2 linked regions of the Sinorhizobium fredii genome follow. The protein of the gene in region 1 interacts with the protein of each later gene in a pairwise test. Links are inferred from orthologs where the notes say so. Each region holds a gene or a part of one and is shown on either strand. Other genes may lie near its edges.

Evidence for each region.
Region 2: the proteins of NXT3_RS30565 (region 1) and rpe interact in binary tests that used the Escherichia coli proteins (3 or more experiments, as listed by UniProt). The link is inferred for Sinorhizobium fredii from one-to-one orthologs.

What each region holds. Positions count from the first base shown.
Region 1 is NZ_CP024310.1:1,487,653-1,493,296, forward strand. Bases 1,181-4,013 are described here. They hold NXT3_RS30565 (PfkB family carbohydrate kinase), read left to right. Parts: upstream 1,181-2,107; coding sequence 2,108-2,920; downstream 2,921-4,013. Other genes in these bases: NXT3_RS30560 (SIS domain-containing protein), read left to right, coding at 1,181-2,034; NXT3_RS30570 (amino acid ABC transporter permease), read right to left, coding at 2,966-3,937; NXT3_RS30575 (NAD(P)/FAD-dependent oxidoreductase), read right to left, coding at 3,955-4,013. In the rest of the region: NXT3_RS30550 (potassium channel family protein), read left to right, coding at 1-71; NXT3_RS30555 (GntR family transcriptional regulator), read right to left, coding at 76-807; more of NXT3_RS30560, read left to right, coding at 1,021-1,180; more of NXT3_RS30575, read right to left, coding at 4,014-5,235; NXT3_RS30580 (transporter substrate-binding domain-containing protein), read right to left, coding at 5,302-5,644. UniProt on the Escherichia coli protein: Catalyzes the ATP-dependent phosphorylation of fructoselysine to fructoselysine 6-phosphate. Functions in a fructoselysine degradation pathway that allows E.coli to grow on fructoselysine or psicoselysine.
Region 2 is NZ_CP024307.1:1,929,586-1,932,502, forward strand. The notes cover bases 89-2,917. They hold rpe (ribulose-phosphate 3-epimerase), read right to left. Parts: upstream 1,928-2,917; coding sequence 1,250-1,927; downstream 89-1,249. Other genes in these bases: NXT3_RS09620 (hypothetical protein), read right to left, coding at 89-537; NXT3_RS09625 (DUF2259 domain-containing protein), read right to left, coding at 534-1,253; NXT3_RS09635 (P1 family peptidase), read right to left, coding at 2,001-2,917. Also shown: more of NXT3_RS09620, read right to left, coding at 1-88. UniProt on the Escherichia coli protein: Catalyzes the reversible epimerization of D-ribulose 5-phosphate to D-xylulose 5-phosphate.

The DNA.
Region 1 (5,644 bases):
GGCACGACCTCGACGCCGTGCATTGCAAGGCCTGCGGCCACCTGCTCAATATCCCCGACGAGGGTGATTGAGCGCCTATTTGCGCGCGAAGCTGAAGGTGAAATGGCTGCCGCGGTGATAGTCGATGGCGTGGATGACGGGCGCGCCGGCCGTGCTGAAGCAGGTCTCGCGAATGAGCAGCGCCGGCCCGAAGTCCCTGAGGTCGTGCCGTTCGATCACGTCCGCAGGCAGCATCACTGCGGAGACGGTGGCCGATGACATGCGCGGCCGCTGTCGATAGCGGTCGAGCAGATCGAGCAGCGAGCCGGTCCAGTCGATGTCGTAGAGACGGTTCGGGATGATGCCGCGCGGGATGTAATCGACGCAATAGAGGATCGGCTCGTCCTTCTGCAGCCGCAGCCTTTCGAGGCGGATGACGCGCTCGCCCTCACCCAGCTTCAGTTGTTCGGCGGTTAGCGCGTCGGGGATTTCTTCGGCAATCGAAAGCACCTTGTTGATGGTCTGGTAGCCGTAGTGCCGCGTCATGTCGGTGACGCTCTCGAACACCGTGATCGGCCTGTCCACCTGGACGGCCGACATGGCCGAAACGAACCGGCCGCGCCCATGCTCCACATAGATGGCGCCATCCTGTTCGAGCAGTTTCAGGGCCTCGCGCAGGGCCGGCCGCGAGATCTTGAAGCGCTGCGTCAGTTGCGCCTCGGTCGGCAGTTTGTCGCCGGGCTTCAGCCCCTCGTCGCGAATCAAATCGGCGATGCGGTCGCGAAGCTGGATGACCAGTGTGCGCGTATCGCGAAGCGGCTCGTCCAATTCTCTCTCCAAAGCGCCCGTAGACTAAGTCTTTCTTGTCTGACAAATCCGCCGTGGTCAAGGCCAGGCAATTTCAGCCGGAAGACACGAACCCGAGCAGGGACGATCTACTTTTCTCCGTCACGGCGGCCCTTGACACAAGCTCTCATTGTTGTCAGTTGTCTTACAACATCGCCGCTGCGATGATCGTGGGTGCTTTATCGAGAGAGAACCATGTTGAATTTCGACGAACAGAGATTTCTTCGCATCCAGTCCGGCGCCGCCGCCCTCGGGCCGCGCCTCGACGCGGTCATCGGGTCCTGCCTCAACAAGGGCGCCGAGAATATCTTCTTTCTGGGTACCGGCGGCGCAGCCATCTTGATGCAGCCGGCGGTGCAATTGCTGCAGCGAAAATCGCGCTTCCCGGTCTTCAGCGATCTTGCCGCAGAGTTGGTGGTCACCGGCTCGGCCAACCTGACGAAAAAATCGATCGTCGTGATCCCCTCCCTCTCCGGCACGACCAAGGAAAGCGTGGCGCTGCTCGCCAAGGTGAAGGAGATCGGCGCCACGGTGTTGACGCTCGTCGGCCACGAGGAGACGCCGCTCGGCAAAGGCGGCGACCATGCCTTCGTCAATTTCGCCGAGGACGACACGTCCTGCGAATCCTTCTATCTGCAATCGCTCTTCATTGCGCTTTCGATCCTGCGCCACCGCGGCGAGATCGACAATTACGATGAGATCGTCGCGGAACTGCAACAACTCCCGCAGTTGCTCCTCGGGGTGAAGCGCACCTACGAGGACATGGCGGAGGCCTTTGCCAGGATCCTCGCCGGCTCGGACTATCACATCGTCACCGGCGCGGGGAACGTCTGGCCCGAGGCCTTCTATTACGGCATGTGCATCCTCGAAGAGATGCAGTGGATCCGCACCCGTCCGGTGCATGCCTCGGACTTCTTCCATGGCACACTGGAACTCGTCGAAAAGGGCGTCAGCGTCATTCTCTTCAAAGGCGAGGACAGCCTGCGGCCGCTCGCCGACCGCGTCGAGAAATTCGCGCCGGGCTACACCGACAAGCTGACGGTACTCGATACGGCGCAATTCGACCTGCCCGGCATTTCGCCGGAGGTGCGCGGTCTCGTCTCGCCGATCGTCCTTGCCACGGTGCTCGAACGGATCAGCGCCCATCTCGAAGTCCTGCGCAACCATCCGCTGACCACGCGGCGCTACTACAAACGCGTTGCCTATTGAGCGGGCAAGCGGCACGAGGGGTCGCGCCTGCAACAGCACTCGCACGCCCCTTGCGTGAATCTTAGGGACAGTCATGACCTCCTTCCGCCTTGCCGCCATCGGCGACAACTGCATCGATCGGTTTCGTCCGCCGCTGTCCCGGTCCTATGTCGGCGGCAATGCGGTCAATGTTGCCGTGCAGCTCGCGCGGCTCGGTCATCAGTCCTTCTATTTCGGCGCCGTCGGCCGTGATGGCGACGGCGCAAAGGTGCGCCGCCTGCTCGAGGAACATGCGGTAAGGCTGGATCACCTGCAGGAACGCGACGGCAACACCGCCTATACGGATATCGACGTGACGCCGGCCGGCGACCGGATCTTCGTTCACGAGGACTTCGGGGTCTGCGCCGGCTATCGGCCGGATCCGGCCGAGCTGGAAATCCTGAAGACCATGGATCATGTCCATATCGGCTGGCTTGACGATGGCGGCGCGCTGCGCCGCGCGCTCTCGGCGAGAGGTGTCAGCGTCTCGCAGGACGTCTCCGTCAACGCCGCGGCCGCTGACCTCGGAGTCGCGGGGCTGTCGATCGCCTTCGGCTCGGCCGGCGAGAACGACGCCGCGGCCGAGCGCCTCGCCGCCGATTTCCTGGCACGCGGTGCCCGCCTCGCCGTGGTGACGCGCGGTAGTCGCGGCTCGCTTGCGAGCGACGGCAGGGAGCAAGCCACGGCCGGCATCCGTCCCGTCGAGGTCGTCGATACGACGGGCGCCGGCGACAGTTTCATCGCCGGCTTCATCGCGGCCCGGATGGAAGGCCGGTCGCTTGCGGAATGCCTGCAGGCCGGACGCGATCTCGCCTCCCTCACCTGCGCCCATATCGGCGGCTTCCCGCAGGCGCCGCAGCCGCTCTGAGTTTCAAGCCTCGCCTAAACGCGTTTCGAGCGGCGCGCAGTCGCATCAGCGAACATCGAAGCGGCCGAACCGGGCTTCGATGCGGGATTGGAAATATTCCAGGCAGACCGAGAGAAGCCAGTAGATCATCGAGGCGGTGATCAGCATCTCGATATGACGGAACTCCGTCTGTCCCTGGGTGCGGGCAAGATACATCAGCTCCCAGACCCCGACGACCGATACGAGCGAGGAATCCTTCAGCATGGCGATGAATTGGTTGCCGGTCGGCGGGATGATGACGCGCATTGCCTGCGGCAGGATCACCAGCCCCATGGTCTGGGCGGGACTGAGCCCCAGCGCCGTCGCGCCCTCGGTCTGGCCGCGCGGGATGCTCTCGATGCCGGCCCGGAAAATCTCGGTCATATAGGCGCCGTAGCAGAGCGAAAGGGCGAGAATACCGGCAGGCACCGCACTGATGACGTAGCCGACCTGAGGCAGGCCGAGATAGATGATATAGATCTGCATTAACAGCGGCAGGCCGCGAAACAGCGAGGTATAGAAGGTCGCAAGACCGTAGATGACGCCATTCTTCGACAGTTTCGCTATCGCCCCGGCCAGCGCGATGACGGTGGCGACGGCGATCGAGATCACCGATATGTAGAGCGTCGTGACGACGCCCTGCGAGACCAGGAAGCCGATCTTCTTGGCGATGAAGGCGAAGGACAGGTCGAAAGAATAGAAGAACAGCATCAGCAGCGCGAAGAGCTCAAGCCAGACCCCAACCACCTGCCAGTGGCGCGGCAGCTGGCGCAGCGCCTTCCAGTTCACTGCCGCCGTGAGGGCAATCATCGATGCGCTGAGGAATTGCCCGAGCGCGGGATGGGCGGCGAGCCAGTCGGAAGCGGCCGGCAGCAGATGCCCGATCCAGGTCGGACTGATGCCGAGGCCGTAGATGCCGAGCGTGACGAGCGCCAGCATCAGCAGAAGGCCGGTGCGCCGCGCCGCGTCCGGGTAAGTCAGTACCAAGCGACCAATCATCGAAACCTCTCCGGCGTTCAGGCAGCGCGCTCGCGCCACCAGTCCTGGGCCTGCAATTTCCAGTAGGTGAGCTGCGCCACGGCAAGGCCGGCATAGCCGCCGGCCCAGACGAGCCCGAAGGACTTGAAGAGCTTGTAACGGTCGGACTGGCCGAGGATCGCCTCCGCAACGAGCTTCCCGCCGATCGCCGTCGTGTTGAGTCCGTGGCCGCCGAAGGCGGTGCAGTGCCATACGCCCGGCTGCATCTCGCCGATCTGTGGCATCAGATGGCGGGCATAGGACATGAGGCCGGACCAGGCGAGCTCGGTCTTCAGTTCTTTCAGTTGCGGATAGGTTCCGACCATCTCGCATCGCAACTCCCGGGCGAGAGCCGCCGGCGAAGCCGCCCTTGTGGTGATCCGTCCGCCCCACAACAGCCGCTTGCCGCCGTCGACCAGCCGGTAATAGTCGCCGGCCCGGCGGTTGTCGCCGACCGCGTCGTCGGTGGCGATCGCCGTGCGGATGAGCTCCGGCGCTTCCTCGCTCAGCATCACATAGGTGGCGATCGGCAGGAAGGCGCGTTTCAGCGGGCCATGCAGCCGGCCGCTATAGCCTCCGGTGGTGAAGACGACCTGACGGGCCTTGACCTTGCCGCGAATCGTCTGGACGGTTTTCTCGGCCGCGCCGAGAGCCGTCGCTATTGCGGCCGACCGCTCGTAGATCCGCCCGCCGAGACGCTCGACCTCGTCCGCGATGCCGCGGAGATAGTTCAACGGGTGCATGTGAAAGGCGCGGCCGTCCCTGAGGCCGTGGAAGTAGCGCTTCGACTTCAGGACCGAACGCACCTGGTCGGTGTCGAGATAGTCGAGCGCGTAGCCATAGGCGCGCTTCATCTCGTCCGCATGCGCTTTCAGGCTCATGCCATCGTCATAGCGCAGCACGCTGACGAGGCCAGGCTGCGGACGGGCGCCGTCGATCTTCAGCTGCTCGATCGTCTCGCGGACGAAATCGACCCCCTCGATCGACAGGTGATGCAGCTGCCGAGCCGCCTCGGCTCCTACGCGCCTGGCGATCTCCGCACTGCCGGTGGCAAAGCCCGGGCTGACGAAGCCGCCGTTGCGGCCCGAGGCGCCGAAGCCTATGCATTCGGCCTCCAGCACGATTACCGATTGGCCGGCGAGGGCAAGCTGCAGCGCTGTTGTCAGACCAGCAAGGCCGCCGCCGATGATGACGGTGTCGCATTCGACCGCTTCGGACAGAACTGGTCTGACCTTCGTATCGGCCATTGTCTTTCGGTAATAGGTATCGGGATAGGACATGGTCACCCGCGGATCGCTCACATGGACAGGGCTGCGGGCGGTTTGGCCGCCGCCCGCAGATAAGGATCAGTCGGCGCTATAATCCTTGCCGTACCATTTGGTGGTGAGCGTTGCGAGCGTGCCATCCTTCTTCATCTCGGCGAGGATCTCACCGATCTTCCTGGTCCAGTCCGGATCGACCTTCTCGGCAATCACCACCAGCGGTTCCCTGAAGGCGTATTCGCCATCGAGAACGCGAAGCGGATAGCCGTTCTTGATGGCGTTCATGGCGGTCTGTTCCGGCGCGATGACGGCGTCGAGCCGCACGCCGTTGCCGAGGCGCAGATCGTCGAAGGGCAGCATGGAATCCGCAAAGGTGCGGATCTCGCCGGGCTCGAGCTTGTACTCGACCGGCGGAAGACCGGGTGCG
Region 2 (2,917 bases), on another replicon or contig:
TTGCCGCCGAGCAAGTCCGAGGCTCGCCAGCAGGAGGGCGAGCGCCCCGAAGGGCAGGTATAGCCTGATCCCCAGCACCAGAAATTGGTAGAACGCTGAGGCCGACGTGAACAGCGCCTGATAGAACCAGATGCGGGATCCAGTCGTCGCATGCCACTGCGCATAGAAGAGCCGGTAATCCAGGGCGAAGAGCAGCCCCGTCAGTCCGACGGTTCCGGCGATCAGGCTCAGGAGATAGGCAGCAAAGCGCGTTTCGATGCCGCGGCCCTCTGCCATGCAGCGGCCACCGAAAAGCGAAAGCGGCCAGGCGATGAGGCCGCCGAAAGCGTAGAGCAGCAGAATGCTTTCGAGGTGGAACGTCGCGTCATGCTCGCGCAGCCAAAGCGCGTACCAGGCGGAAAATGCCATCGCCAGAGCCCAGGCGGGAGCACCGAGGAAGGTTTCTCGCCAGGGCGGGATGGCACGACGGATGCGCCCACGTTTCGAGCGGCTGCCAGGACCGGCGACATTCCCCCCGGCGGCCGGCTGCTCGTTCATCGCCCGGGCCAGAACGGCACCGCGATCCAGCGCCCATCGGTCGTGCCTTCGAAGCCAAGGGATTTGACGAGGACCATGACGACATGCGCCTGCACGCCGTCGTCATCGACGTGAGTCACCACCCCGCCGATCCGGTAGCCGGTCGGGCAGCGGCGGCTTTCCGGAATGCGGCTATCATCCTGCAGCACCTCGGATACGGGCTTTCCGGCTTTCTCCGTCATGACGAGGCGGAAGCCTTTGACGTCTTTCAGGAGGTCCTTGCAGATGCCCTCGGCTGCCAAGCTCTTTTCTTCAAGCTGCAACTCGTAGGTCTTGCGGAACGGCGGATCGGCTGGGAATGCATCGTAGCGTAGCCTGTGGTCCGCCGTGTCCGGCTCCGTCACTGGATTGTAGGCGGCGAGTAGTCCGGGCGTGTCGAGAAGGCGGTAGGCGTCGATCAGCGGCGCCGCGCGCCGGTGCGCGTCTCGGCGAGCGCGGGGAAGGGCTCCGTTATCCTCCTCCACACGGGCGCGTACGGGCGCGCCGGGCAGGAACGAGATAGACGAATAGGGAAAGCCGGAGCCGTCCTGTATGCCATATTCCTCGAAGCCGAAGACCTTGCCGTCCGAAGAGAAGCCGATTGGCTGAAGGCTGGCATAGTCGCCGGCGATCGCGGGCGGAGCGGCAATCACCTCAGCAATCAGAACTGCAGCCGCGATCGCTGCCCGCAAGCTCATCGCCGACCCTTCTCGGCCGGCGTGCGGATCGCCTCGATGGCGGCGCGGTAGGCGTCGACGGAGTCGCCCTTGAAGATCGCCGAGCCGGCGACCAGCACGTTGGCGCCGGCCCCTGTGACGATGCCGGCGGTCTCGGGCGTGATGCCGCCATCCACCTCGATTTCGATCGGCCGATTGCCGACCATTTTCTTGATGCGGCGGATCTTCTCTTCCATCGCGGCGATGAACTTCTGACCGCCGAAGCCCGGATTGACCGTCATCACCAGGATGAGATCGACAGTATCGAGGACGTATTCGAGGGCGCTTTCGGGAGTCGCGGGGTTGAGCGAGACCCCGGCCTTCTTGCCGAGTGCCTTCACCATCTGCAGGGAACGATGCAGATGCGGGCCTGCCTCGGCATGGACAGTCAGGATATCGCATCCGGCCTTGGCAAACGCTTCGAGAAATGGATCGGCCGGCGCGATCATCAGATGGCAATCGAAGGTCGCGTCCGTGTAGGGGCGCAGCGACTTGATGACGTCGGGTCCGAAGGTGATGTTCGGCACGAAATGCCCGTCCATGACGTCGAGGTGGATCCAATCGGCGCCGGCATCGACGACGTCGCGGACCTCCTGGCCCAGTTTGGAGAAGTTGGCCGCCAGGATCGATGGGGCAATGCGAATGGGGTGGGTCATGAACAGCCTCCGGTCTTTCCCGCGCCCATAGCATTCCGCGACCGGCCGAACAACATGCGAAGGCAGGCCTTCGTCATAGGGCCAATGCCGACCAGGCCGGTTTGATATCGCTCGCGGCCGGTATGGCATCGTGGACGCCCCGCGCGATCGCCCGGGCCATTGTCGCCGCCGCGGCGGCGCCGAGGTCGATGAAATCCTCCAGAAGCAGCGTCTTGCCGGTGGCGCCCGTCGAGAGCGCGAAAACGAGGTCGCCGTCAAGCGGTGTATGGGACGGCCACAGCGCTCGGGAGAAGCCGTCATGGGCGGCAATCGCCAGGCGTTTCGCCTCGGCCTTCGAGAGGACCGCATCCGTGGCGATGACGGCAATCGTTGTGTTGGCGGCTACTGCCTCTCGCTCCCGGAACTTGAGCCGCGGCTGCGCCGCATCCTGCGGCCAGGGAGACGGCATACCGAGCCCACCGAATTCGCCATCCAGTTCAAATGGGGCAGCCCAGAAATGGCGGGTGTCGCCGATGGTTGCCGAGCCGAGCGCGTTGACGGCGACAAGGGCACCGACGGTGATGCCATTTGCGAGGACGGTCGAGGCGGAGCCGAGGCCGCCCTTGAAAGTGGCCGTGAGTGCTCCCGTTCCGGCGCCGGCACTGCCGGTCGCGAAGGTCTCGGCCGCGGCGCGTGCCGCGTCATAGCCGAGGTCGCGATAGGGTGAGAATTGCCCCCAATCCTTATCTCCGCCATTCATCAGGTCGAAGAGGATTGCCGCCGGAACGATCGGGATCCGGTGCGGGCCGACGGGAAAGCCGCGTCCCATTTGCCGCAATGCAGCCTGAGCGCCCGAGGCCGCGTCCAGCCCGAAGGCTGAGCCGCCGGAAAGTACGATTGCGTCGACCGCCTGGACCGTATTGTGCGGGGCGAGGAGATCGGTCTCACGCGTTCCCGGTGCGCCGCCCAGGACCTGAACCGCGGCGGTGGCCGGCGGGTCGCAAAGTACGG